Regions from separate parts of the Ornithinimicrobium humiphilum genome, predicted to be linked through region 2. Evidence: predicted binding sites of a transcription regulator. Region 2 holds the regulator's gene; the other holds the start of a gene.
The links. Region 2 encodes Rex, which represses fermentation and respiration genes when NADH is low (regulators of the CRP and FNR family bind a similar motif). Its sites were predicted from a motif close to CTTGTGAANNNNTTCACAAG; they were not measured.

Region 1: the regulator Rex is predicted to act here: its motif matches at 3,714-3,733, upstream of FB476_RS13050 (geranylgeranyl reductase family protein).

The regions. Positions count from the first base shown of each region.
Region 1 is NZ_VFPU01000001.1:2,753,757-2,768,000, reverse strand. Features, by position in the region: gene FB476_RS13070 (isochorismate synthase) at 1-166, opposite strand, end outside; gene FB476_RS13065 (demethylmenaquinone methyltransferase) at 205-924, shown strand; gene FB476_RS13060 (DUF294 nucleotidyltransferase-like domain-containing protein) at 952-2,802, shown strand; gene FB476_RS13055 (exonuclease domain-containing protein) at 2,810-3,478, shown strand; gene FB476_RS13050 (geranylgeranyl reductase family protein) at 3,749-5,041, shown strand; gene FB476_RS13045 (NADH-quinone oxidoreductase subunit A) at 5,133-5,495, shown strand; gene FB476_RS13040 (NuoB/complex I 20 kDa subunit family protein) at 5,569-6,123, shown strand; gene FB476_RS13035 (NADH-quinone oxidoreductase subunit C) at 6,155-6,976, shown strand; gene FB476_RS13030 (NADH-quinone oxidoreductase subunit D) at 6,973-8,355, shown strand; gene nuoE (NADH-quinone oxidoreductase subunit NuoE) at 8,403-9,248, shown strand; gene nuoF (NADH-quinone oxidoreductase subunit NuoF) at 9,245-10,558, shown strand; gene FB476_RS13015 (NADH-quinone oxidoreductase subunit G) at 10,555-13,095, shown strand; gene nuoH (NADH-quinone oxidoreductase subunit NuoH) at 13,092-14,244, shown strand, end outside.
Region 2 is NZ_VFPU01000001.1:484,718-498,961, forward strand. Features, by position in the region: gene FB476_RS02165 (proline dehydrogenase family protein) at 1-301, shown strand, start outside; gene proC (pyrroline-5-carboxylate reductase) at 307-1,110, shown strand; gene FB476_RS02175 (GNAT family N-acetyltransferase) at 1,203-1,742, shown strand; gene FB476_RS02180 (acetoin utilization protein AcuC) at 1,834-3,021, shown strand; gene FB476_RS02185 (helix-turn-helix domain-containing protein) at 3,242-3,442, shown strand; gene FB476_RS02190 (30S ribosomal protein bS22) at 3,674-3,772, shown strand; gene FB476_RS02195 (glutaredoxin family protein) at 3,893-4,204, shown strand; gene FB476_RS02200 (redox-sensing transcriptional repressor Rex) at 4,380-5,042, shown strand; gene FB476_RS02205 (glutamyl-tRNA reductase) at 5,039-6,430, shown strand; gene hemC (hydroxymethylbilane synthase) at 6,469-7,515, shown strand; gene FB476_RS02215 (bifunctional uroporphyrinogen-III C-methyltransferase/uroporphyrinogen-III synthase) at 7,521-9,164, shown strand; gene hemB (porphobilinogen synthase) at 9,161-10,180, shown strand; gene FB476_RS02225 (MarR family winged helix-turn-helix transcriptional regulator) at 10,177-10,659, shown strand; gene FB476_RS02230 (hemerythrin domain-containing protein) at 10,663-11,289, opposite strand; gene hemL (glutamate-1-semialdehyde 2,1-aminomutase) at 11,473-12,798, shown strand; gene FB476_RS02240 (histidine phosphatase family protein) at 12,862-13,557, shown strand; gene FB476_RS02245 (TlpA family protein disulfide reductase) at 13,554-14,159, shown strand; gene FB476_RS02250 (cytochrome c biogenesis CcdA family protein) at 14,156-14,244, shown strand, end outside.

The sequences.
Region 1 (14,244 bases), 2.3 Mb from region 2:
GCACGGTCACCGCGCGACCCCAGCCGACCATGCCGTCGCCCTCGCGGAGCCAGGTGACGACCTCGCGCGGGTCGACCTCGTCCGGGATCCGGGTCAGCAGGTCGCCGGTGACGTCCACGGGGACGGTGCGGACGCGCAGGCGGGAGGGCAGCGGATTGGACGGCACGGGCCACCACTGTAGGTGGGTCTGGGAGGATGGTGGTCATGAGCCCGTCGCGCGCCAGTCTCGACAAGTTGCCGCACGAGGTCGCCGAGATGTTCGACGACGTCGCCCGCCGCTACGACCTGACCAACACCGTGCTGACCGGTGGCATCGACCACCTGTGGCGCCGCTCGGTGGCCAGGGCCGTCGCCGCGCGGCCGGGGGAGCGGGTCCTCGACATCGCCGCGGGCACCGGCACCTCGAGCGAGCCCTACGCCGACCGGGGCGTGCAGGTCGTGCCCGCCGACTTCTCCCTGGGCATGCTGCGCGAGGGCTACCGCCGCCGGCCCGACCTGCCCTTCACGGCCGCCGACGCCATGTCGCTGCCCTTCGCCGACGGGTCCTTCGACGTCGTGACGATCAGCTTCGGCCTGCGCAACGTCGCCGACGTGGACGCCGCGCTGCGCGACTTCCTGCGCGTGGTGCGCCCGGGCGGGCGGCTCGTCGTCTGCGAGTTCTCCCAGCCGGTGGTGCCGGTCCTCTCGACCGTCTACGACCAGGTCGTGCTGCGGGCGCTGCCCGCGGTGGCGCGCCGGGTGAGCTCCAACCCCGACTCCTACGTCTACCTGACCGAGACCATCCGCGAGTGGCCCGACCAGAAGGCGCTCGCCGAGCGCGTCCGCGACGCGGGCTGGCAGCAGGTGCGCTGGCGCAACCTCACCGGGGGCATCGCCGCGATCCACCACGCGGTGGCCCCGGACCGGCCGGGTCCGCTGAGCTGAGCCCGGGGCGGAAGGGCAGGGGACGACATGGAGGTCGAGCTCGCCGAGGTCCGTGACTTCCTCGCGGCCCACCCGCCCTTCGACAGCCTGCCCGGCACCGTCCTGGACGAGCTCCCGACGCGCTGCACGCTGCGCTACGCCCGGCGCGGCAGCCTCGTGCTGCGCGCCGGGCTGACCAACGACCGGCTCTTCGTCGTGCGCTCCGGCGCCGTCGACATCACCGACGGCACCCGCCTCGTCGACCGGGTCGGGGCCGGCGGGTGCTTCGGGATGTCCGCCCTCATCGAGAAGGCCCCGACGAGATATGACGTCACCGCCATCGAGGACACCCTCCTCATCACCATCCCCCAGCCCTACGTCGACGACCTGCTCGAGCAGCACGAGCCGGTCGCCGTCCACTTCGCCGCCACCCACCGCGAGCGGCTGCGCTCGGCCCTCGGCCAGCTGCAGCAGCCGCAACGGGGCTCGGCGGTCTTCCGAACGTCGGTCCGCGACCTGCTGCGGGTGACGCCCGTGACGGCCTCGCCCGACGTGTCGATCACCGAGGCCGCCAGGGCGATGGCCGAGGCCGGGGTGTCGTCGTTGCTGCTCATGGAGCACGGTCGCCTCGTCGGCATCCTCACCGACCGCGACCTGCGGAGGCGGGTGCTCGCCGCCGAGGTGTCGCCCGACCGCCCGGTGCGGGAGGTCATGACGCCCGACCCGGTCACGGTCCGCGCCGACGCGCTCGCGCTCGAGGTCCTGCTGGAGATGACCGGCCGCAACATCCACCACCTGCCCGTCCTCGACGAGCACGACGCGGTGGCGGGCCTGGTCACCACCACCGACCTGGTGCGGCTCGAGCGCTCCAACCCGGTCTACCTCGTCACCGACCTCGAGCGGCAGACCGACGTCGAGGGGGTGGTGAGGCTGGCCGGGCGTGTGCCGCGCATCGTCGACCAGCTGGTGCAGGAGGACGCCACCGCGGCCGACATCGGACGGGTGACCGCGGCGCTGACCGACGCCCTGACGGTGCGGCTGATCCAGATCGCCGAGGCCGAGCTCGGTCCCGCGCCCGCGTCCTGGTGCTGGGTGGCGCTGGGGTCGGCGGCGCGGGAGGAGCTCGCGCTCGCCGGCGACCAGGACAACGCGATGGTGCTCGCCGACGACGCCGACCCCTCCCACCCGTGGTGGGGGATGCTGGCCGAGCGCGTGGTCGCCGGGCTGGAGGCCTGCGGCCGCGAGCGCTGCCCCGGCGACGTCATGGCCACCAACCCGCGCTGGCGCACCACCGCCCGGGGATGGCGGCGGGAGTTCGGCCGCTGGTCCCACGAGCCGGAGCCCGACGCCGTGCTCGCCGCGGCGATCTTCTACGACATGCGGCCGGTCCACGGCGACACCGCGCTCGTCACCGCCCTGCGCGACGACGTCGTCGCCCTCGGGTCGCGGTCGGAGCTGCTGCTGGCCTACCTCACCGGCCAGGCGGCCAGGCAGCGCCCGCCGATCGGCTTCTTCCGCGGCTTCGTGCTGGAGGACGCCGGCGAGCACCGGGACACCCTCGACATCAAGCGCGGCATCTCCGCCGTGGTGCAGATCGCGCGCGTGCACGCGCTGCGCGCCGCCTCGCCGGTGCTGCCGACCTCCGAGCGGCTCGCCGTGGCGCGCGCCCGCGGCGTGCTCTCGGCGGAGGCGGCCACCGACCTCATCGACGCCTTCGAGCTCATGTCCTACCTGCGGCTGCGGCACCAGGCCGAGCAGGCCCGGCAGGGGCTGACGCCGGACAACCACCTCAACCCCTCCACCCTCGGCAGCCTCGACCGTCGTCACCTGCGCGACGCCTTCCAGGTCGTGCGGTCGGCCCAGCACTGGCTGACCACCCGGCTCCCGCAGGTGCCCTGAGGTGGGGATGCGCGACCTGCTGCGGCGTCCGGCGTCGCCGGGGCCGCTGGCGGACCTCGAGGCCGCGGCAGAGCCGGCACGGGACACCCCGGTGGCCGAGCTCGAGCTGGTCGCCCTCGACCTGGAGACCACCGGTCTCGACCCCCGGCGCCACGAGGTGCTCTCGGTGGGGTGGGTACCGGTCCGCGGCGGCGAGGTCGTGCTCGGCGGTGCGCGACACCTGCCCGTCCGTCCCCGCGGGAACGTCGGCGACTCGGCGGTCGTGCACGGTCTGACCGACGACGCGCTCGCCTCCGCCCCGACGCTGGAGGAGGTGCTGCCCGAGGTGGTCACCGCGCTGATTGGACCGGGACCGGTCCGCCGCGTCCTCGTCGCCCACTTCTCCCGCGTCGAGACCACCTTCCTCGGGGCCGCCTGCAGGGAGGCCTGGGGAGCGCCGCTGCGGGTGCCGGTCGTCGACACCCTGGAGGTGGAGCGTCGGCTGCTCCGCGGCACCCCGCACGCGGCGGGAGCCGTGCGCCTGGACGCCTGCCGCGTGCGGCACGGGCTGCCGCGCTACCGCGCCCACTCCGCCGTCGTCGACGCCATCGCCTGCGCCGAGCTGTTCCTGGCCCAGTGCGCGGTGCTCGAGGAGCGGCTGGGGCGACCTGTGGTGCTCGGCGACGTCCGGAGCTGACCCCCCGCCGGAGGGGTGGCAGCAGCCGGCCCGGCCCACGGCATACCCCGGGTGCGTCGTCCGGCCAGGGCACTTCCCACACGTCGTTGTCAGGATGGACCGATGCATCAGTCCAACCTGACAACGACGTGAGGTGAGTGGGAGACGGCCAGATTAGGAAAGTGAGCATGTCCTAATCCGGATCAGGAGGGCCTGACCTGGGGCGCCCCGACACGAGTCCTAGACTGGTCCGTTGTTCGTGAAAGTTGGCACAAGCGAGGCGCAGACAACGTGAGTGGACAGGTCGAGACGGCCGAGGTGATCGTCGTCGGGGCGGGCCCCGGCGGCTCCGCGACCGCCGCCTATCTCGCCTCCCACGGGGTCGACACCCTGCTGCTGGAGAAGAGCGCCTTCCCGCGCGACAAGGTCTGCGGGGACGGCCTGACCCCCCGCGCCGTCCGCGAGCTGATCCACCTCGGTGTGCCGACCCGCGAGGAGGACGGCTGGCACCGCACCAAGGGTCTGCGCATCCTCGGCGGCGGCGTCCGCATGGAGCTGGACTGGCCCGGCAGCGAGACCTTCCCGTCCTACGGCCTGGTCCGCAGCCGCATGGACCTCGACGAGATCCTCGCCCGCCACGCGGAGTCGCGCGGCGCCCGCCTGCACGAGCGGATGAACGTCCACGAGCCGATCCTCGACCACCGTGGCCACATCTGCGGCGTGACCGCCAAGGTCATGGGGGAGAACGGCCGGGCGACCGGCGAGACGCGCGAGTTCCGCGCCCCCATCGTCGTGGCCGCCGACGGCAACTCCAGCCGCCTCTCGCTGTCGATGGACCGGCCCAAGCGCGACGACCGCCCGATGGGGGTGGCCGTGCGCACCTACTACCAGACGCCCCGTCACGACGACGACTACCTCGAGTCCTGGCTGGAGCTGTGGACCAAGGGCGACGACGGCGAGGACGTGCTGATGCCCGGCTACGGCTGGCTCTTCCCCCTCGGGGACGGCACCGCCAACGTGGGCCTCGGCATCCTCGACACGGCCGAGGCCTTCGGCACGTTCGACTACCGCGACGTCATGCGCCGCTGGGTCGCGGCGATGCCGGAGGAGTGGGGGATCAGCGAGGAGACCCAGCTCGCCCCCATCCGCGGTGCGGCGCTGCCGATGTGCTTCAACCGCCAGCCCCTCTACGACCGTGGCCTGCTGCTCGCCGGCGACGCGGGCGGCATGGTCAACCCGTTCAACGGCGAGGGCATCGCCGAGGCGATGGAGTCCGGCCGGCACTCGGCCGAGATCATCGCCTCCGCGCTGCGCCGCACCACGCCGGGCGAGCGCGAGGCGGTCCTGCAGTCCTACCCCAAGGTGATGAAGGACGAGCTCGGGGGCTACTACACGCTGGGCCGCCACTTCGCCACGCTCATCGGCAAGCCCGAGATCATGCGACTGGCCGTGCGCTACGGTCTGCCGCGCAAGTCGCTCATGCGGCTGCTGCTCAAGATCATGGCCAACCTCCCGCAGGAGCGCGGGGGCGGCCTGGACGACCGCGTCATCAACGCGCTGACCAGGATGGTGCCTGCCGCATGACCTCGTCCGAGACCACTAGGCTGGGTCCCGGTCCGACCCCTGACACCGAGTGCACGACGCCGAGCACCTCCCGAAAGGAGTCCAGGCTCTGATGGACTACCACCCGTATCTCCCGGTCCTCTTCTTCCTGTTCTTCGGTGCGCTCTTCGCGTTCGGCTCCGTCTTCGGGGGCGGGCTGCTCGGCAAGGCGCAGTACAACCGCGCGAAGGCCGAGGCCTACGAGTGCGGCATCCAGCCCACGCCGCAGGCCGAGGGCGGCCGGGTGCCGATCAAGTTCTACCTGACGGCGATGCTCTTCATCGTCTTCGACGTCGAGGTGCTCTTCCTCTACCCGTTCGCGGTCGCCTTCGACCAGGTCGGGCTCTTCTCCGTGCTGGCCATGGTGCTCTTCCTCGTCGTGGTCTCCGTGCCGTTCGTCTACGAGTGGAGCCGGGGCGGTCTGGAGTGGGACTGACCAGCAGCGGGTATGACGTAGTGCCGGCTCTCCCGGGATCCTCCCGGGCCGGCGGAAGGATGGATTGAGACAGATGGGTCTTGAGGACAAGATTCCTGGCGGCATCCTGCTGACCACGGTCGAGGGTCTCGTCGGGCAGCTGCGCCAGAACTCCGTGTGGCCGGTGACCTTCGGTCTGGCCTGCTGCGCCATCGAGATGATGGCCGTGGGCACCCCCGACTACGACATCGCCCGCTTCGGCATGGAGCGCTTCGCCGCCACCCCGCGCCAGGCGGACCTGATGATCGTCGCCGGTCGCGTGTCGCAGAAGATGGCCCCGGTCGTGCGCCAGGTCTACGACCAGATGCCCAACACCAAGTGGGTCATCTCGATGGGTGTGTGCGCCAGCTCCGGCGGCATGTTCAACAACTACGCGATCGTGCAGGGCGTCGACCACATCGTCCCGGTCGACATCTACCTGCCCGGCTGCCCGCCGCGGCCCGAGATGCTGCTCAACTCGGTCCTGGAGCTGCAGCGCCAGATCCGCGAGTTCAAGTTCTCGGTCAACCGCGAGGAGGCGGCCCGGGCCGCCGAGGCCGCCGCGCTGGCCGCCGTGCCGACGCACCAGATGAAGGGCCTGCTCCCGTGACGACCACCGTGCAGCCAGGAAGGAACGCGGCGTGACCTCCACCGGACCCGAGACGCCCGACAAGACCCCGCCCGCGCAGGAGACCACGCGCGACGAGGCCGCCCAGCCCACGCAGACCGAGGACCAGAAGGTCGACACGACCCTGGCCCAGGAGACCGGCGCCGCGTCGGTGCCGGCCGAGCACGGCCGCCCCGGCCAGCCCGTGGTGGTCGCCCGCAAGAAGGGCATGTTCGGCTCGTCGCTGGGCAACGACACCTCCGGCTTCGGCGGCCTCGAGGTGCCGGTGCTCTACCCCGGCTCCGCCGAGCGGCCCTACGGCAGCTACTTCGACGAGGTCGTCGACGCCCTCCAGGACGCCGCCCCGGCGGCCTTCGAGGCCGGCGTCCAGCAGGTCGTGGTCGACCGCAACGAGCTGACGCTCGTCGTGCACCGCGACCACCTGCGCGACCTGCTCCGCCCGCTGCGCGACGACCCGCGCCTGCGCTTCGAGCTCACCTCCGGCGTCTCCGGGGTGCACTGGCCCGAGCAGACCGGCGCAGAGCTGCACGCCGTCTACCACTTCGTCTCGATCACCCACGGCACGCGCCGCGTCCGCTTCGAGGTCACCTGCCCCGACGCCGACCCGCGCATCCCGTCGATCGTCGACATCTACCCGGGCATCGACTGGCACGAGCGCGAGACGTTCGACATGTTCGGCATCGTCTTCGAGGGCCACCCGGGCCTGACCCGGATCCTCATGCCGGACGACTGGCCGGGACACCCGCAGCGCAAGGACTACCCGCTCGGCGGCATCCCGGTGGAGTACAAGGGCGCCACCATCCCCGCCCCCGACCAGCGCAGGAGCTACACGTGAGCACCCACGACACGACGCGCACCGGCGAGAGCGCGGAGACCTCCCAGGACTACTACGGCACGCCCGGCGGTCCGGAGGACGAAACCCCCACCTACACCGTCGGCGGCGGCGGCGACTGGGACGAGATGGCCAACGAGGTCGCGGCGCTGGGCGCCGAGCGCATCGTGGTCAACATGGGTCCCCAGCACCCGTCGACCCACGGCGTGCTCCGCCTCGTGCTGGAGCTGGACGGCGAGACCGTGCGCGAGGCGCGCGCGGGCATCGGCTTCCTGCACACCGGCATCGAGAAGAACATGGAGTACCGCACCTGGGTGCAGGGCACCACGTTCTGCACCCGTATGGACTACCTGACGCCGATCTTCAACGAGGCCGCCTACTGCCTCGCGGTCGAGAAGCTGCTCGGCATCACCGACCAGATCCCGCAGCGTGCCAGCGACATCCGCGTGCTGATGATGGAGCTCAACCGCATCGGCTCCCACCTCATCTGCCTGGCGACCGGCGGTATGGAGCTCGGCGCGACGACGATCATGACGATCGGCTTCCGCGAGCGCGAGCGCATCCTGCGGTTCTTCGAGGCCGTCACCGGCCTGCGCATGAACCACGCCTACGTCCGCCCCGGCGGCGTGGCCCAGGACGTGCTGCCCGAGCACCTCGACCTGCTCGAGAAGGAGCTGCCGGACCTGCGCCGCGGCATCCGCGAGATGGAGCTGCTCCTCCTGGAGAACCCCGTCTTCAAGGGTCGCACCGTCGACGTCGGCCACCTGTCGCTCTCGGGCTGCATGGCGCTGGGCGTCACCGGTCCGATCCTGCGCTCGACCGGCCTGCCGCACGACCTGCGCAAGTCCGACCCCTACTGCGGCTACGAGACCTACGAGTTCGACGTCATCACCCGGCGCGACGCCGACGCCTACGGCCGTGTGGTCATCCGCTTCGACGAGATGTGGCAGTCGCTGCGCATCGCCGAGCAGGCCATCGAGCGCCTGCGCGCGAGCCAGGGCCAGCCGGTCATGGTCGAGGACCGCAAGATCGCCTGGCCGGCGCAGCTGTCGGTCGGCGCGGACGGCCAGGGCAACTCCCTGGACCACATCCGCGAGATCATGGGCGAGTCCATGGAGGGCCTCATCCACCACTTCAAGCTGGTGACCGAGGGCTTCCGGGTGCCGCCGGGCCAGGCCTACCACGCCATCGAGTCGCCCAAGGGCGAGCTCGGCGTGCACGTGGTCTCCGACGGCGGGACCCGACCCTGGCGGGCCCACTTCCGCGACCCCAGCTTCCACAACCTGCAGGCGGCCTCGGCGCTGGCGGAGGGCGGCCTCGTCGCCGACGTCATCGTCGCCGTGGCCTCGATCGACCCCGTGATGGGAGGCGTGGACCGGTGAGCACGACTCACAACGCGCAGGGAGGTGCCGTGGAGCGCCACGAGACGATGTTCGCCGAGTCGCCGCTGCACCCGCAGACGCCGCTGCACGCCTCGGACGAGCCCTACTCCGACGAGGTCCTTGAGCAGCTGCGCACCGACGCGGCGGCGATCATCGCCCGCTACCCGCAGAAGCGCTCGGCCCTGCTGCCAATGCTGCACCTGGTCCAGTCGGTCGACGGCTACGTCACCGGCCGCGGCGTGAACTTCTGCGCCGAGCAGCTCGACCTGACGACCGCCGAGGTCAGCGGCGTGGCGACCTTCTACACGCAGTACAAGCGCCACCCCAACGGCGACTACACCGTCGGCGTCTGCACCAACACGCTCTGCGCCATCATGGGCGGCGACCAGATCTTCGACGAGCTCAGCGAGCACCTCGGGGTCGGGCACGACGAGACGACCGAGGACGGCAAGATCACCCTCGAGCGCCTCGAGTGCAACGCGGCCTGCGACTTCGCGCCCGTGATGATGGTCAACTGGGAGTTCTTCGACAACCAGACCCCGGAGTCGAGCAAGCAGGTCGTCGACCGCCTCCGCTCCGGCGAGCCGGTCGCCCCCACGCGCGGCCCCTCGCGCGTCTGCACCTTCAAGCAGGTCTCCCGGGTCCTCGCCGGCTTCCCGGACGGGCTCGCGGACGAGGGCGTCGGCGCCGGCGAGGCGTCGCTGCAGGGCACCCGCCTGGCCAAGGAGCAGGGCTGGGCTGCCCCCGGCGAGCAGCAGGACGGCACGACCACCGACACCGAGGCCACCCCGCAGGCGGAGGACGGCGACGTCGAGCGCGGCGGCTACGGCTCGGTCAACACCCCGGCCAACGAGGCCGACGAGCTGCCGGAGACGAAGGAGGACGGACAGTGAGCACCCAGCTGACCCCGATCCTGACGAAGTTCTGGGACCACCCGCAGTCCTGGACGCTGGCGACCTACGAGGACAACGAGGGCTACCAGGCGCTGCGCCAGGCCCTCGAGACCCCGGCGGCCGACCTCGTGCAGGCGGCAAAGGACTCCGGCCTCCGCGGCCGTGGCGGTGCGGGCTTCCCGACCGGCATGAAGTGGGGCTTCCTGCCCCCGCCGGACGGCGGCCCCCGCTACCTCGTCGTCAACGCCGACGAGTCCGAGCCGGGCACCTGCAAGGACATCCCGCTGCTGATGGCCGCCCCGCACTTCCTCGTCGAGGGCATGATCATCACCAGCTACGCGATCGGCTGCAACCACGCGTTCATCTACCTGCGCGGCGAGGTCGTCCACGTCTACCGCCGCCTGCTGCGCGCGGTGGAGGAGGCCTACGCGGCCGGGTACCTGGGCAAGAACATCCTGGGCACCGGCTTCGACCTCGACATCACCGTGCACGCCGGCGCGGGCGCCTACATCTGCGGCGAGGAGACCGCGCTCCTCGACTCGCTCGAGGGCCGCCGCGGCCAGCCGCGCCTCAAGCCGCCGTTCCCGGCGGTGGCGGGTCTCTACGCGCGCCCGACCGTCGTCAACAACGTCGAGTCCATCGCCTCGATCCCGCCGATCGTGCTGCACGGTCCCGAGTGGTTCGCCGACATGGGCACCGAGAAGTCGACCGGCTTCGGCATCTTCAGCCTCTCCGGCCACGTCAACCGCCCGGGCCAGTACGAAGCGCCGCTGGGCATCACGCTCCGCGAGCTCATCGACATGGCCGGCGGCATGCGCAACGGCCACGCGCTGAAGTTCTGGACGCCGGGCGGATCCTCGACGCCGCTGTTCACCGACGCCCACCTCGACGTGCCGCTCGACTTCGAGTCGGTCGCCAAGGAGGGTTCGATGCTCGGCACCCGCGCGCTGCAGATCTTCGACGAGACAACCTCGGTCGTCCACGCCGTGGCGCGCTGGACCGACTTCTACGCCCACGAGTCCTGCGGCAAGTGCACCCCCTGCCGCGAGGGCACCTACTGGCTGAAGCAGATCATGCACCGTCTCGAGGAGGGCAAGGGCCTTCCGGGCGACATCGAGAAGCTGGACGACATCTGCGACAACATCCTCGGCCGGGCCTTCTGCGCGCTCGGTGACGGCGCCACCAGCCCGATCACCTCCGCGATCAAGTACTTCCGCGAGGAGTTCGAGGCCGGCATGCACACCCCGTGGTACGAGCTGTTCCCGCCCGAGCGCTCGACGCTGTTCGCGAAGGAGACGCTGTCCGCATGACCGTCAACACCTCTCCCGCCGCGGGCGGGAACGCCGTCACCGAGGGTGGCGACGCGGCGACCCCCGACGAGCCGGACGTCCGCACGATCACGCTGACGATCGACGACGTGGACGTCACCGTGCCCGAGGGCACCCTGGTGATCCGCGCCGCCGAGACCGTCGGCATCCAGATCCCCCGGTTCTGCGACCACCCGCTCCTGGACCCGGTCGGCGCCTGCCGCCAGTGCCTGGTCGACGTCTCGCTCCCGGACCGCGAGGGCAACGTCAAGCCGATGCCCAAGCCGCAGGCATCCTGCACCATGGTGGCCTCCGAGGGCATGGTCGTGCGCACCCAGCACACCAGCGCCGTGGCCGACAAGGCCCAGCACGGCGTCATGGAGCTGCTGCTCATCAACCACCCGCTGGACTGCCCGGTCTGCGACAAGGGCGGCGAGTGCCCCCTGCAGAACCAGGCGCTGTCCAACGGCCGGCCGACCTCGCGCTTCGACGACGTCAAGCGCACCTTCCCCAAGCCGGTCAACATCTCCAGCCAGGTGCTGCTCGACCGCGAGCGCTGCATCCTGTGTGCCCGGTGCACCCGGTTCTCCGACCAGATCGCCGGCGACCCGTTCATCGCGCTGATCGAGCGCGGTGCGCTGCAGCAGGTCGGCATCTACGAGGAGAAGCCCTTCGAGAGCTACTTCTCCGGCAACACCGTGCAGATCTGCCCGGTCGGCGCGCTTACCGGTGCGGCCTACCGCTTCCGCGCGCGCCCGTTCGACCTGGTCTCCACGCCGAGCGTCTGCGAGCACTGCGCCTCCGGCTGCGCGATCCGCACCGACCACCGCCGCGGCGGCGTGCTGCGCCGCATGGCGCTGGAGGACCCGCAGGTCAACGAGGAGTGGAACTGCGACAAGGGTCGGTGGGCCTTCACCTACCCGACCCTGCCGGACCGCCTGCACGACCCGGTCGTCCGCGAGGCCGACGGCAGCTACGCCGTCGTCCCGTGGCGCCGCGCCTACCAGGAAGCCGCCCGCGGCCTGACCGCCGCGCGCACCGCCGGCGGTGTCGGCGTGCTGGTCGGGGGCCGAGCCACCGTCGAGGACGCCTACGCCTACGCCAAGCTCGCCCGCGTGGCCCTCGGCACCAACGACGTCGACATGCGCGCCCGCCCGCACAGCGCCGAGGAGGCCGACTTCCTGGCCGCCCACGTCGTCGGCTCGCGGGACGTCAGCTACGAGACGCTCGAGAAGGCCACCTCGGTCCTGCTCGTCGGCCTGGAGCCGGAGGAGGAGAGCCCGATGGTCTTCCTCCGCCTGCGCAAGGCGATGCGCCGCAACAAGACCAAGGTGTATGCCGTCGCCCCCTTCGCGACGCGCGGCCTGACCAAGATGGGCGGCACGCTGCTGGCGTCCGCCCCGGGCACCGAGGCGGAGGTGCTGCAGGCCCTGCGCGAGCGCACGGCCTCCGGCGACGCCCCGGCCACCGACGGCCCGGCCGCCCCGGTCGACGACGCCGCGGTGAACGACTACCACGCCGCGGCCGACACCCTCGGCGCCACGTCGGTCATCCTCGTCGGCGAGCGTCTGGCCACCGTGCCCGGCGCCCTGTCGGCCGCGGCCGCCCTGGCCGAGGCCACCGGGGCCGCGCTGGCCTGGGTGCCCCGCCGTGCCGGCGAGCGCGGTGCCGTCGAGGTCGGCGCCCTGCCGACCCTGCTCCCGGGCGGTCGCCCGGTCGCCGACGACACCGTCCGCGGCGAGGTCTCGACCGCCTGGACCGGCGCCGAGCTGCCGGCCGGCCCCGGTCGCGACACCACCGCGATGCTCGAGGCCGCGGCCCGCGGCGAGCTGGCCGCCCTCGTGGTCGGCGGCGTCGAGATCGACGACCTGCCCGACCCGGTCCTGGCCCGCCAGGCGCTGGAGCGTGCGTTCGTCGTCTCCCTGGAGCTGCGCGAGACCGACGTCCACGAGCACGCCGACGTGATCCTGCCGGTCGCCCCGCAGCAGGAGAAGGCCGGTGCCTACGCCGACTGGGAAGGGCGCCTGCGGCCCTTCGAGCAGGCGCTGGCCTCGGACGCCCTGCCCGACCACGTGGTGCTCGACCGCCTCGCCGACGCCATGGGCGTCCGGCTGGGGACCGCGACGCTGGACGCCGTCCGGCGCGAGATCACCGCGCTCGGCACCTCCGCCGTCCGCGCGGCCTCGCCGAGCGTGGCGCCGGCCGACCCGCCGGCCCTGGGCACCGGCCAGGCCGTCCTGGCGACCTGGCACCACCTGCTGGACGCCGGCTCGATGCAGGACGGGGAGCCCTTCCTCGCCGGCACCGCGCCGCGCCCGGTGGCCCGCCTGTCGGCCGCCACCGCGGCGTCCGTCGGCGTGGCCGACGGCGAGCCGGTCGCGGTCTCGACCGAGCGCGGCTCGATCGTCCTGCCCGTGGAGGTCACCGCCATGCACGACGGCGTCGTCTGGCTCCCGACCAACTCCGTCGGGTCCGCGGTCCGCGCGACCCTCGGCGTCGACGCCGGCGCCGTCGTCACGATCACGCGAGGTGAGGCATGAGCGGCATCCTGACCGCATACCCCGACCTGCTGGCGGCCGGTCCCGCCCTGGTGGCCTCCGACCTGCCGGTGGCCGACTTCAGCGACACCCCGGTGTGGCTGTCGTTCGTCAAGGCGCTGTTCCTCTTCGTCTACGTGATGATCTCGATGGTCATCGTCATCTGGTTCGAGCGCCGGGTGATCGGACGGATGCAGCAGCGCCCGGGCCCCAACCGGCTCGGCCCGCTCGGCCTCCTCCAGACCCTCGCGGACGGCATCAAGCTGTTCCTCAAGGAGGACATCACCCCCAAGGCCGTCGACAAGGTGATGTACATCGCCGCCCCGCTCATCGTGGCGTCGATGGCGTTCGTCTCCTTCGCGATCATCCCGCTCGGCGGCGACGTCCAGATGTTCGGGCACACCACGCCGCTGCAGCTGACCGACACCCCGGTCGCGGTCCTGCTGGTGCTCGCCGCCGCGGGCGTCGGGGCCTACGGCTTCGTGCTCGCCGGCTGGTCATCCGGGTCGACCTACCCGTTGCTCGGTGGTCTGCGCTCGACCGCCCAGGTCATCTCCTACGAGATCGCCATGGGTCTGTCGCTCGTCGCGGTCTTCCTCTACGCCGGGTCGATGTCGACCACCCAGATCGTCGCGGCCCAGTCGCAGGAGTGGATCCTCGGGATTCCGTCCTGGTACGTCGTGCCGCTGTTCTTCAGCTTCGTGGTCTACGTCATCACGATGGTCGGCGAGACCAACCGCCTGCCCTTCGACCTCGCCGAGGGCGAGGGCGAGCTCGGTGGTGGCTTCCACACCGAGTACTCCTCGATGAAGTTCGCGATGTTCTTCCTCGGCGAGTACATCAACATGTTCACCGTCTCGGCGCTGGCGACCACGCTCTTCCTCGGTGGCTACCACGCCCCGTGGCCGCTCAACCTCATCGGCGACGGCATGCTGAGCGAGGGCTGGTGGGGCCTGCTCTGGTTCACCCTCAAGATGTGGTTCTTCATCTGGGTGTTCGTCTGGCTCCGCGGCTCCCTGCCGCGCGTCCGCTACGACCAGTTCATGAAGCTGGGCTGGAAGCTGCTCATTCCGCTGTCCCTCGCCTGGGTGGTCGCGGTCATCGCGATCCGCGCGGCGCAGGAGGGCTACTTCGGCGAGGGCCGCTGGACCA
Region 2 (14,244 bases):
GCGCTGCCTCAAGATCCTCATGGAGGGCGACGGCTACCCGATGGTGGCCACCCACGACCCCCGTCTGGTCGAGATCGCCACCGTGCTGGCCGACAAGGCCGACCGCGACGCGGACTCCTTCGAGTTCCAGATGCTGCTGGGCATCCGCCCCGAGGAGCAGCTGCGGCTGGCCGCCATCGGCGCGAAGATGCGCGTCTACGTGCCCTACGGCGACGAGTGGTACGGCTACCTCATGCGCCGGATGGCCGAGCGCCCGGCCAACCTCGGCTTCTTCCTCCGCGGCCTGGCGACCAAGGGATGAGCGGTATGACGATCGCGCTCCTGGGCGCAGGGGTCATGGGCAGCACGCTGCTGGCCGCCCTCGCGCGCTCCGGCCACGACCCCGCCGACCTCGTGGTGGCCGACAAGTCGCCCGAGCGGGCCGGGCAGGTCGCCGACCAGCACGGCGCCCGTGCCGCCTCCGCGCCGGACGCCGTGGCCGCGGCCGACGTCGTCGTGCTCGCGGTGAAGCCGCAGGACATGGCCGAGCTCATCGAGCAGATCCACGACCACGTCCGGCCCGGGACGCTGGTGGTCTCGATCGCGGCCGCGATCACCACCGACTGGCTGGAGCGGCGCCTGCCCGAGGGCACCTCCGTCGTGCGGGTCATGCCCAACACCCCCGCGCTGGTCGACCAGGGCATGTCGGGCATGAGCCCGGGCAGCCACTGCACCCCCGAGCAGCTCGAGCAGGCGCGCACCCTGATGGCCAGCGTCGGGCGGGTCATCGTCCTCGACGAGTCCCACCAGGACGCCGTGACCGCGATCAGCGGCAGCGGCCCGGCCTACATCTTCTACGTGGTCGAGGCGATGATCGAGGCCGGCGTCCTGCTGGGGCTGCCGCGCGACACCGCCACCGAGCTGGTCGTCCAGACGCTCTACGGCGCCGCCACGATGATCCGCGAGACCGGGGCCCATCCCACCGTCCTGCGCGAGCAGGTCTCCAGCCCCGGTGGCACGAGCGTCTCGGCGCTGCGCGCGCTGGAGGACCACAAGGTGCGGGCCGCCTTCCTCACCGCGATGGAGGCCGCCGCGACGCGTTCGCGCCAGCTGACCCCGCCCTCGGACTGACCGGAGGACCACCCCGGGGCGACCCGACGCCGTCGCCATGATCGCCCGAGAGTGCCTCGCAACGGTTCCCGCCCGTGTGACAGAGTAGGGGCATGAGCGAGATTCACGTGCGCGTCCTCGACCAGGACGAGTGGGCCACCTACCGGGACGTCCGCCTCAGGGCCCTGCGTGAATCACCGGAAGCCTTCGTCGCCTCGGCCGAGGAGGAGGAGGCCTTCGCGGACGAGGTCTGGCAGGAGCGCATGAAGCGGTCCCGTCGGGTGCTGGCGCTGGACGGCGACGAGGTCGTCGGCGTCGTGAGCGTGGGCACCGGCCACCGCACCGGCATCCCGGGCGCCGGTGAGCTCTTCGGTCTCTGGGTCGACCCGCCCCGCCGCGGCACCGGCGTGGCCCGCAAGCTCATGGAGAAGGCCGCCAAGGTCGGCCGTGAGGTGGGCCTCAAGCAACTCGTCTACTGGGTGGGCACCGACAACGGCCGCGCCGTGGCGTTCGCCTCGAGCTTCGGCTTCCGCCCGACCGACGACCGCCGCCCGATGCGCATCCGCGGCGTCGACGAGGAGGACGCCGACGGCGAGGAGATGATGATGGTCTACCCGTTGACCGACACCGGCGGCGTCCCGACCTCCCTCTGACCGTCGGGCACGACCTTCCCGGCCCCGCAGGCAGCGCCCGCGGGGCCGGACCCCTGTCCACGACAGGCCGTCGCACGGATACCGTGGCCTCATGACCGCCACCTGGGTGATGTGGGACGAGCGCTACACGGCCTACGACTTCGGGCCGGGGCACCCCATGCACCCCTCGCGTCTGGACCTCACGCACCGGCTGGCCGACGCCCTGGGGCTGCTCGACCACGACGACGTCGAGGTCCGTCCGGTGGAGCCCGCGACCGACGAGCAGCTGCTCACGGTCCACAGCCCGGAGATGATCGAGGCCGTGAAGGCCGCCTCCGCCGATCCCGCCGCGGCCACCGGCCGGCACGGCGTGGGCACCGAGGACACCCCCGCCTTCCGGGGCATGCACGAGGCCTCGGCGCTGGCGGTCGGCGGCACGCTCGTGGCCGCCGAGGCGGTGTGGGCGGGCCGCGCCCGCCACGCGGTCAACATCGGTGGCGGCCTGCACCACGCGATGCCCACCTCCGCCAGCGGGTTCTGCGTCTACAACGACGCCGCCGTGGCGATCCACCGGCTCCTCGAGCTCGGCGCCCGCAAGGTGCTCTACCTCGACCTGGACGTCCACCACGGCGACGGGGTGGAGCGCGCCTTCTGGGACGAGGAGCGCGTCATGACGGTCTCCCTGCACGAGACCGGCCGCGCCCTCTTCCCCGGCACCGGCTTCCCGGGCGACACCGGGGGCCCTCGCGCGGCCGACTCCGCCGTCAACGTGGCGCTGCCGCCCGGCACCGGTGACGAGGGGTGGCTGCGCGCCTACCAGGCCGTGGTCCCCACGATCGCCCGCACCTTCGGCCCCGACGTGGTCGTGAGCCAGCACGGCTGCGACTGCCACTACTCCGACCCGCTGGCCCACCTGAGCGTGTCCATGGAGGCGATGGCCACCACCTACGCCTGGGTCCGCGACCTGGCCGAGGACGTCGCGGGCGGTCGCTGGGTCGCCCTCGGGGGCGGTGGCTACGAGCTCGTCGACGTCGTGCCCCGCGCCTGGACCCACCTCATCGGTGTCGCGACCGGTCGGCCGGTCGACCCGGCCACGCCCGTGCCGCAGGAGTGGCTCGACCACGTGCTGCGCACCTACGGCCGTGCGGGGCCCGAGCTCATGGGCGACCGTGACGGCCGCCCCATCCGCTACGGCGACTGGGCCGACGGCTACCAGCCCGAGGACCCCGTGGACTCGGCGATCATGGCCACCCGCCGCGCCATCTTCCCGGGATGGGGGCTCGACCCCTACCTCGACTAGGTGTCTGAGCAGGGGCGATGCGGGGCCGTACGGCACAGGAACCACATCCGTCCCACCCGTCCAGCTCGTCCCGTTCCGCGTGTCGCGCTGGACAATTCGTCGTCACCGCTTTCGCAAACACCCCAACTGCCCCTAGTGTTGCCCCGACAACAGAAGGTGGAGACGGGCCGGAGGGGAAGCCGCGACCGTCTCCAGCGCAACGAGAGACGGGATGCGTCCTATGGCAGAAGAGCGCCAGCTCGCCGAGATGACGTTCATGACCGTGGCCGAGGTGGCCGCGGTGATGCGCGTGTCCAAGATGACCGTGTACCGCCTGGTGCACTCCGGCGAGCTTCCGGCCGTCCGTGTCGGCCGGTCGTTCAGGGTCCCCGAGAAGGCCGTGCACGACTACCTCGACGAGTCCTACCACGGCACTGCCTGACCGGCCCCGGGGCGGCCCAGCCCGTGAGGGCCGGCCACGGACGACCTGCTTCCGTTTGGGCGACGACGCGCGACCGCGCTAGTCTTGGCGGGTTCGTCGTGCTCGAGAGGCGTGGCAGCGATGCCGCGGAGAGCGCCCCCGGGCCACCCGCAGGTGATCCGTCCAGCGCGGTCACCGTGCGCCTGCACGACGCCTGAGCACGACCACGACCAACGAGACGAAGGGCAGCCCATGGGCTCTGTGATCAAGAAGCGCCGCAAGCGGATGGCCAAGAAGAAGCACCGCAAGCTGCTGCGCAAGACGCGTCACCAGCGTCGCAACAAGAAGTGACCGGCTGAGCCGGAGCACCGCGGAAGGCGCCGACCCGACCGGGGATCGGCGCCTTCGGCGCGTCCGGGACCCGTGGGGGCGGGTCCGGGTCGGTGCGCAGGCTCCCACGAAGGAGCGGGTATGACGTGGCTGTCCCGGCTGCGCGGAGCGTCCCGGCGGGACGTCCCCGAGGCCGACGTCGTCGTCGTGTCCCGGCGGGGCTGCCACCTGTGCTCCGAGATGGAGCAGGTGGTCGCCGGCGTGCTCGCCTCGCCCGCCCGCGGGGCGCGCGCCGGACGGCTGCGCGTCCTCGACCTGGACGAGCTCGGCCGGGAGGACCCGCAGGCCCTGCAGCGGTGGACGACGCAGGTCCCGGTGCTGCTCGTCGACGGCCGCGAGGTCGCCCGCTGGCGGGTGTCCGCGGACGAGGTCCGCGAGGCCCTGCGGAGGTGACGCCCGGCGTCCGGGCGGACGCTGCGTCAACTGGTGACCGAGGTCACCCACCGCCGTTTTGGTTGAAACGGGAACTGATGCCTACAGTGTGGGGGTCCGCGTCGTGCCCGGTAGCGCGTCTGATATAAGGCCGCCCCCTCGACGCTCGCCGATGGAAGGAGCCGGTCCCGCGATGATGGCCGAGTCGACCCGACGCGGGGTGCCGGACGCCACCGTCGGACGGCTCCCCGGCTACCTCCGGGCTCTCACGGAGCTGGCGGAGCGCGGACGCGCCTCGGTCTCCAGCGACGAGCTCGCCGACCTCCTCGGCATCCGCTCGGCCCAGGTGCGCAAGGACCTCTCCACGCTCGGCTCCTACGGCGTGCGCGGCGTCGGCTACGACGTCGCCCGGGTCTCCGAGCAGATCGCGGCCGAGCTCGGTCTGGCCCAGGAGCGCCCCGTCGTCATCGTCGGGATGGGCAACCTGGGTCGCGCCCTCGCCGCCTACGACGGGCTCGCGCCCCGCGGCTTCCAGGTCGTCGCCCTCGTCGACAACGACCCGCGCCTGGTCGGCACCGAGATCGAGGGCCTGACCGTCGGCACGCTCGAGGGGCTCGACCCCGTCCGCACCCCGGTCGCGGTGGGCGTCATCACCACGCCCGCGTCCGCGGCGCAGGAGGTCGCCGACACCCTCGTCGGCCTCGGCGTGCGGTCCATCCTCAACTTCGCACCGGTGGTGCTCCGGGTCCCCGAGGACGTCCACGTCCGCGCGGTCGACCTGGCCACCGAGCTGCAGATCCTGGCATTCCACGAGCACCAGCGGCTGCTGGCAGACGCAAGGGGGAACGAGGTCGGATGAGTGTCCTGGTCGTCGGGCTGTCGCACCACACGGCACCTCTCGAGCTCCTCGAGCGCGCCGCGCTCGGGGCCGAGGGTGCCCGCGACCTCGCGGCCCGCGTGCACGCCCGGGAGCACGTCGCCGAGTCCCTCGTCCTGGCCACCTGCAACCGCCTCGAGGTGGTCGTGGAGGCCGAGACCTTCCACGGTGCCGTGTCGGCGGTCGGCGAGGCCCTGTGCGAGGTCACGGGGCTGACGCGGGACGACCTCTCCTCCCACCTCTACGTGCACTACGACGAGCGCGCCGTGGCCCACCTCTTCGAGCTGGCCTGCGGCCTCGACTCCCTCGCGGTGGGGGAGAGCCAGATCCTCGGCCAGCTGCGCGACGCCCTCGCCGCGGCCCAGCAGGACGGCCGGCTGGGCGCCAGCCTCAACCCGCTGCTGCAGCAGGCTCTGCGCGTGGGCAAGCGCGCGCACTCCGAGACCGCGATCGACCACGTCTCCCGCTCCCTCGTGTCGGCCGGGCTCGACCTCGCCCGCGGCGTGCTGCCCGACCTGGGCAGGGTGAAGGCGGTCGTCGTCGGGGCCGGGGCGATGTCCGGCCTGGCCGTCGCCACCCTGGCCCGCGCCGGCGTGAGCGACCTGACGATCGTCAACCGCACCCGTGAGAAGGCCGACCGGCTCGCCGAGCAGCACGGCGCCCGCGCCGGCGACTGGGTCGACCTGCCGCGCCTCGTGGGCACCGCCGACCTGGTGCTGACCTGCACCGGCGCGCTCGGCCACGTCGTCGAGGCCGACCTGCTCGCCCGCGCGCGGACCGAGCAGGGCCGCAGCGGTGCCCCGATGGTGCTCCTCGACCTCGCGCTGCCCCGCGACGTCGCCCCCGAGGTCACCAGCCTCGCCGGCGTGCACCTGTGGGGCCTCGCCGAGCTGCGTGACGAGATCGAGGCCACCGAGCGGGCCTCCCGCACCGACGGGCGGCGCACCGCCCAGGACGACGCCGTCGACGCGGTCCGCGGTCTCGTCGGCGCAGAGGTGGCCGGCTTCCTCGCGGAGCGCCGCGCCGCCCGTCTCGGCCCGACCCTCGCCGCGCTGCGCGCCCAGGCGGCCCGCGTGGTGGACGCCGAGATGGCCCGCCTCGACCAGCGCGTCCCGCACCTGCCCGACGACGAGCGCGTCGAGGTCCGGCGGACCGTGCAGCGGGTCGTCGACAAGCTGCTCCACACCCCGACCGTCCGCGTCAAGGAGCTGCAGAGGGGCGAGGTCCGCGAGCCCGGCGACTACGCCACCGCGCTGCGCGAGCTCTTCGACCTCGACCCCCATGACGTCGCGGCCGCGCAGGCTCCGCCGCTCGACGTGCCCGGTGTCGCCGCGGTCTCCGACCCCGCCCCGGCCGGAGGTGCGCGATGAGCGTCGGCTCGCTGCGTCCCGACGCCACCCCCGAGCGCATGCCGTGGGTGGCCCACGTCGGGCGTCCGCTGCGCCTGGGCACCCGGGCCAGCGCGCTGGCCACCAGCCAGTCGGAGTGGGTGGCCGACCGCCTCCGCGCCGCCGGGCACGAGGTCGAGCTCGTCCTGGTGCGCACCGAGGGCGACGTCTCGCGCGCCAGCCTCTCCGAGATCGGGGGCACCGGTGTCTTCGCCTCGGCGCTGCGCGACGCGCTCCACGAGGGCCGCATCGACCTGGCCGTCCACTCCCTCAAGGACCTCCCCACCGCCCCGGCCCCCGGCCTGGTCGTGGCCGCGGTCCCCGAGCGGGAGGACCCGCGCGACGCCCTCGTCGCCCGCGACGGCCTCACCCTGGCCGAGTTGCCCGCCGGCTCGGTCGTCGGCACCGGGTCGCCCCGCCGCGCCGCCCAGCTCGCCGAGCTGCGTCCCGACCTCGAGGTGCGTGACATCCGCGGCAACGTCGGCACCCGCATCGACTACGTCCGCAACGGCGAGCTCGACGCCGTCGTCCTCGCCTGCGCGGGGCTGTCCCGCCTCGGGCGGCTCGACGAGGCCACCGACCGGCTCGAGCTCACCACCATGCTGCCCGCCGCCGGCCAGGGCGCCCTGGCCGTCGAGTGCCGCGACGGCGACCGACCGTTCCCCGACCTCGACCCCGCGGCGGAGTTCACCGACGCCGACCTGGCACGCCTGCTGGTCGAGACCCTCGAGCACGCCCCGACCCGGGCGGCCGTCACGGCCGAGCGTGCCGTGCTGGCCCGGCTGGAGGCCGGCTGCACGGCCCCCATCGGCGCCTACGCCGCCCCGGCGTCGCCCTACCCCGCCCCCACGGGCGACCCCTTCACGGCGGAGCCCCACGTCCCGCCGCTGACCCTCGCTGTCTTCGTGGCGCTGCAGGACTCCCCGCAGCGCATGGAGCGGACCGGGACCGACCCGGTCCACCTGGGCCACACCGTGGCCGACACCCTGTTGAACCGTCTCGACCCCGGGAACCCCGCGCGCGCCGTCGCCGTGGACGACCCCGGGTCACACACCACCGGAGCGTGATCCCCGTGAGCACCCACGTCGCGTCCCTGCCCCTGCCCCCTCCCGCCACCACCGCGAGGGTGGCCTTCGTCGGGGCGGGCCCCGGCGACCCGGGGTTGCTCACCGTCCGAGCGCGCGACTACCTCCTGGCGGCCGACGCCGTGGTGGTCGACTCCGCCGACCAGGCCGAGCACCTCCGCGCCTGGACCCGCGAGGACGTCCACCTGGTCGTCGCCTCCGCGCCCGCCGGCCCCGACGAGGACGCCTCGGCCGACCCGGTCGTGCGGGCCGCGCGCCGGTTCGCCGCCCCCTCGCACCTGGTCGTCCGCCTCGTCGACGGCGACCCGACCGGCTTCGGCGGGCTCGCCACCGAGGCGCTGTCCTGCCGCGAGGCCGGCGTCCCCTTCGAGATCGTGCCCGGCGTCTCGACCGCCTGGTCCGTGCCCGCCTACGCCGGTGTCCCGCTGAGCGCCACCGAGAGCACCGGATCGCTGCACATGGTCTCCTCCCTCGACCCGCAGGTCGACTGGAGCCTCTCGGCCCGCGACGACGTGACCGTCGTGGTGCTCGGCTCCGGAGAGCACCTGGTGCGCGCCCTCCGCTCGCTCGCCGAGGCCGGTCGCGCCCCGCAGACGCCCGTCGCGCTCACCCAGCACGGCACCACGATCGCCCAGCACACCTCCGTCACCACGCTCGAGGCCGCCATCGCCGCGCTCGCCTCGGGCCGCAGCGAGTGCCCCGAGGCCTCGGTGGCCGTCGTCGGGCCGCAGGTCGAGCGCCGCGCCGAGCTGTCCTGGTTCGAGACCAAGCCGCTCTTCGGCTGGTCGATCCTGGTGCCCCGCACCAAGGAGCAGGCCGAGCCGATGACCGAGCGGATCGCCTCCTACGGCGCGACCGCCTCCGTGGTCCCGACCATCTCGGTCGAGCCGCCGCGCACCCCGCAGCAGATGGACCGCGCGGTCAAGGGGCTGGTCACCGGTCGCTACGAGTGGGTCGGCTTCACCTCGGTCAACGCCGTCAAGGCCGTCCGCGAGAAGTTCGAGGCCCTCGGTCTCGACGCCCGCGCCTTCTCCGGCCTCAAGATCGCCGCCGTGGGCGGCGTCACCGCCGAGGCGCTGCGCGCCTGGGGCCTGGAGCCCGACCTGGTCCCGACCGGCGAGCAGTCGGCGCTCGGGCTGCTCGAGGTCTGGCCGCCCTTCGACGAGGTCCTCGACCCGATCAACCGCGTACTGCTGCCCCGCGCCGACATCGCCACCGACACCCTCGTCGCGGGCCTGCAGGAGAACGGCTGGGAGGTCGACGACGTCACGGCCTACCGCACCGTCCGCGCCGCCCCGCCGCCCGCCCCGGTCCGCGAGGCCATCAAGGGCGGTGCCTTCGACGCGGTGTGCTTCACCTCCTCGTCCACGGTGCGCAACCTCGTCGGCATCGCGGGCAAGCCGCACCCGACGACCGTGGTGGCCTGCATCGGCCCGGCTACGGCCCGCACCGCCGAGGAGCACGGGCTCCGGGTCGACGTCGTCGCACCGGAGGCCAGCGCGCTGGCCGTCGTCGACGCGCTGGCCCAGCACGCCCGCGCCGTCGCCGCGGCCGCCCAGGCCGAGGGCCGGCCCGTCCTGCGTCCCAGCCAGCAGCGCGCCGCCGGGCGTCGGGCCCGGGCACGACGATGAGCGCGGACGGCGCCCGGGGACCGGTCGTCGCCGTCCCGCACGAGCGGCCCCGGCGCCTGCGCACCACCCCCGCGGTCCGGCGCCTCGTGGCGCAGACCCGGCTGCACCCGGCCGACCTCGTGCTGCCGGTCTTCGTCCGCGACGGCATCGACGAGCCGCAGCCCATCGGCTCGATGCCGGGCGTGGTCCAGCACACCCTCGACAGCCTCGTCGTCGCCGCGCGCGAGGCGGTGGCCGCCGGGGTGGGCGGGATCATGGTCTTCGGCGTGCCGCGCGACGAGGACAAGGACGCCGACGGGAGCGCTGGCACCGACCCCGACGGCATCCTCAACCGGGCGCTGGCCCGGCTGCGCGAGGAGCTCGGGAGCACCACGGTGCTCATGAGCGACCTGTGCCTCGACGAGTTCACCGACCACGGCCACTGCGGCGCCCTCGACGCCGCGGGGACCGTGGACAACGACGCCACCCTCGCGCGCTACGCCGAGATGGCGGTCGCCCAGGCCCGGGCCGGGGCCCACGTGGTCGGCCCGAGCGGCATGATGGACGGCCAGGTCCGCGTCGTGCGCGAGGCGCTCGACGGCGCCGGGCACGAGGACGTCGCCGTGCTCGCCTACACCGCCAAGTACGCCTCCGCCTTCTACGGCCCGTTCCGCGAGGCGGTCGCCTCCACCCTGCAGGGCGACCGGGCGACCTACCAGCAGGACCCCGCGAACCGGACCGAGAGCCTGCGCGAGCTGCGTCTGGACCTCGCCGAGGGCGCGGACATGGTCATGGTCAAGCCCGCCCTGCCCTACCTCGACGTCCTCTCGGACGTCGCGGAGGTCGCCGACGTGCCCGTCGCCGCCTACCAGGTCAGCGGCGAGTACTCCATGATCGAGGCCGCTGTCGAGCGAGGATGGCTCGACAGGGACCGCACCGTCCTGGAGACCCTCACCTCGATCCGTCGGGCCGGGGCCCAGGTGGTGCTCACCTACTACGCGGTGCACGCCGCACGCCTTCTCGGGGAGGGCCGATGAGCACGGACGAGGTCCGGTGGTTGGACGAGGAGGAGCAGCAGGCCTGGCGCTCGGTCCTGCGCGCCTCCCACCTGCTGCGGGTCGCGATGGAGAACGCCCTCGACGAGCACGGGGTCAGCATGGGCGAGTACGAGCTGCTCTCCATGGTCTCCGAGGCGCCCGGGGCCCGGATGCGGATGTCGGCGCTCGCCGACCTCGTCGTGCAGTCGCGCAGCCGGGTCAGCCACACCGCGACCCGCCTGGAGCAGCGTGGCTGGGCGCGCCGCGACCGCTCGACCGACGACGGCCGCGGGGTCGTCCTCGTCCTCACCGACGAGGGCCGGCGGATGATCGCCGAGCTGGCCCCGGTGCACGTGGAGAGCGTGCGCACGGCGCTGCTCGACCACATCACCCGCGACGAGTTCCTGGCCTACGGCCGGCTCATGGCGCGCGTCGTCCGGGCCACCCGTGGGCAGGACCAGGCCTCCGACGTCCGCTGACGCCTACCCGCGAGGTCCCACGAGGGCGGCCCGGCCGGCCTCGTAGCGGGACCGTCCGACCAGGCGCCAGAGCAGGCGGACCGGCGCCGGCAGGTGCTTGCGCTGCCACTGGGCCCCGCCGTCGGGCTGGGCGGCGAGGATGGCGCCCAGCTGGGCCCACGTCTTGCCCCTCGGGGTGGCGGCGCGCCCGTGCCGGCTGCCCTCGTCGATCTCGTCCTGGGTGAGCACCCGCTCCATCACCGGCACGATGTGCTCCTCCTCGTCGGGGAGGTGCTCGGCCAGCGCGGCGTCGATGCCCTCGAGGGCCGTCGTCACGGCGGCCGCGTCGGACGCGCGTCCGCCCGCCCGCCAGGCCGGCAGCGCCGCGTCGAGCTCCTCGAGGTGCACGAGCATGCGGGCGTGCTGCTCCTTCATGCGCCCGACGTGCAGCGCGCAGGCCGGGGCGCGCGCGTCGAGGGTGTCCCACAGCCGCGAGTCCTCGAACTCGTGGTGGGCGTGCAGGCTCGTCGACAGCATGGCGAGGTGGTCGCCGACGGTGTCCGCGTGGGCGGCGTCGCCGTCGGCCACCCCGGCGACCAGCGCCGGTCCCTCGCCGAAGCCGGCCCGGAACATCCGATGGATCTCGATCATGCCGCTGGCGTCGCACAGCCCGGGCCCACGCCCGCCGCCCGCCCCCGGGCTGCCGCGTCCTGGTGCCTCCCGATCAGGTGCCCCGCCCATGTCTGCTCCGTCCTGGAGAGGAGTGCCGCTCCTGCGACCGTAGGGCCGGGGCGGGCCGCGTGGCAAGAGGCCCCGCGTGGCAGGCTGGAGGACATGACCTCCGATGCCGCGCAGCCGTTCCCCGCCGACGCCCCCGCCTCCGCCGCCCTGCTCGAGCGGGCCCGGGCGGTCGTGCCGGGAGGGGTCAACTCCCCGGTGCGGGCCTACGGGTCGGTCGGGGGGACGCCGCGCTTCATCGCGCGCGGGGAGGGTCCTTACGTCGTCGACGCCGACGGACGGCGCTACGTCGACCTCGTCTGCTCCTGGGGGCCGATGATCCTCGGGCACGGGCACCCGCAGGTGCGCGAGGCCGTCGCCGGGGCGGCGGCGGAGGGCTTCTCCTTCGGCATGCCGACCGAGCGCGAGGTGCTCCTCGCCGAGGAGATCGTCTCCCGGGTGGAGCCGGTCGAGAGGGTCCGCCTCGTCAGCTCCGGCACCGAGGCCACGATGAGCGCGATCCGCCTGGCCCGCGGCTACACCGGCCGCTCGGTCGTCGTGAAGTTCGCCGGCTGCTACCACGGCCACGTCGACGCCCTGCTGGCCTCGGCCGGCTCGGGCGTGGCCACCTTCGGGCTGCCCGACAGCCCCGGGGTGCCGGCCAGCGCCGCCGCCGAGACGATCGTGCTGCCCTACAACGACCTGGCCGCCGTGGAGCGCGCCTTCGCCGAGCGGGGATCGGAGATCGCCGCCGTCATCACCGAGGCGGCCCCGGGCAACATGGGCGTCGTCCCGCCCGCGCCGGGCTTCACCGAGGGCCTGCGGCGGATCACCGCCGAGCACGGGGCGCTGCTGGTCAGCGACGAGGTCATGACCGGCTTCCGCGCCTCCGCGGCCGGGTGGCTGGGGCTCGAGGGCGTGCCGGCCTCCGGGGCCCCCGACCTGTTCACCTTCGGCAAGGTCATGGGCGGCGGCTTCCCGGCCGCGGCCTTCGGCGGCCGGGCCGACGTGATGGCGATGCTCGCCCCCGAGGGCCCCGTATACCAGGCCGGCACCCTGTCCGGGAACCCCGTGGCGGCCGCCGCCGGCCTGGCGACCCTGCGGGCCTGCACCCCCGAGGTCTACGCGCGCCTCGACGTCGTCGCCGACGCCCTGACCGCAGCGGTGACCGAGTCCTTCGGGCGACACGGCATCGCCCACCGCGTCCAGCGCGTGGGCTCGATGTTCAGCGTCTTCTTCCGCGAGGGCGAGGTGCGCGACTACGACGACGCCCGGCAGCAGGACGCCGAGCGGTTCGGCCGCTTCTTCCACGCGATGCTGCGTCGCGGCGTGCACCTGCCGCCCTCCTGCTACGAGGTGTGGTTCGTCTCCGCCGCGCACGACGACGCGGCCGTGGAGGCCACGGTGCGGGCCATCGAGGAGTCGGCCGCCGAGATCGCCTGAGGTGCCCCGGGGGCCCAGGACGGCCCAGGGAGGTCACAGCCGGCGCATGGGACAATCGAGGGCATGTCCCCCGCCCGTGAGCCGCAGGCCCTCCCGGACGGCACCCCGGTGACCGTCGTGCACGTCATCCGGCACGGGGAGGTCCACAACCCCGGCGGCGTGCTCTACGGCCGCCTGCCCGGCTACCGCCTCTCCGAGCGCGGCCGTCAGATGGCGCAGGCCACCGCCGACTCCCTCACCGACCGTGACATCGTCGCCGTCGTGGCCTCGCCGCTCGAGCGTGCCCAGGAGACCGCGGCCCCCATCGCGGCCGCCCACGGTCTCGAGGTCGGCGTCGACGACCGCCTCGTCGAGTCCGCCAACCACTTCGAGGGCCTGTCGGTCGGCCAGGGGGAGGGGGCGCTGTGGCGTCCCCGCCACTGGAAGGCCTACACCAACCCCTTCACCCCCTCCTGGGGCGAGCCCTACGCGCAGATCGCCGAGCGCATGCTCGCGGCGCTCGAGGACGCCCGGGCCGGCGCCGAGGGGCACGAGGCCGTGCTCGTCAGCCACCAGCTGCCGGTCTGGACGCTGCGCCGTGCCCTGGAGCGCAAGCGGCTCTGGCACCACCCCCGCCACCGCGAGTGCACCCTCGCGTCGGTGACCAGCGTGCTCTTCCACGGCCCCACCCCGGTCGACATCTCCTACGCCGAGCCCGCCGCGCACCTGCTGCCCGGCGCCCTCGACGTCACCGGCACCTCCACCGAGGTGATCGGGTGACCACCTCCGCGTGGCGCCGCACCGTCGGCGCGCTCGCCGCCTCCGCGCTGCTCCTCGCCGGCTGCGGCGGCGACGGCGACTCCATCAACGACCAGATGCGCTCGGGCGACCAGAAGGGCTACGTCGCGGGTGACGGCACCGTCCAGGCGCTCGCCCCGGACGAACGCACGACCGTCCTCACCCTCGAGGGCACGACGCTCGAGGACGAGCCCTGGTCCTCCACCGACCACCTCGGCGAGGTCGTCGTCATCAACGTCTGGGGCTCCTGGTGCGGGCCCTGCATCCAGGAGACGCCCGACCTGGAGGAGGTCGCCACCGCCTTCGCCGAGGCCGGCGAGCCGGTGCAGTTCATCGGCGTCAACAGCCGCGACTCGGTGCCCAGCGCGCTGGCCTTCCAGCAGAAGTACGACGTCTCCTACCCCTCCCTCCAGGACGACGGCGGCCGCACCCGCGCCCAGCTGGAGGGGCTCGCGGTCGCGACGCCGACGACGATGGTGCTCGATCCCGAGGGCCGCCTGGCCGCGCGCGTGAGCGGCCCGGTCGAGGCCTCGACGCTGCGTGGGCTCGTCGAGGACGTGCTCGCCGGGGACGGGGCCCGGTGAGCGAGCTCGTCCTCTCGGGGCCGCTGCTCGGGGCGGTCCTCGTCGCCGCCCTCGCGGGGCTGGTCTCCTTCGCATCCCCGTGCGT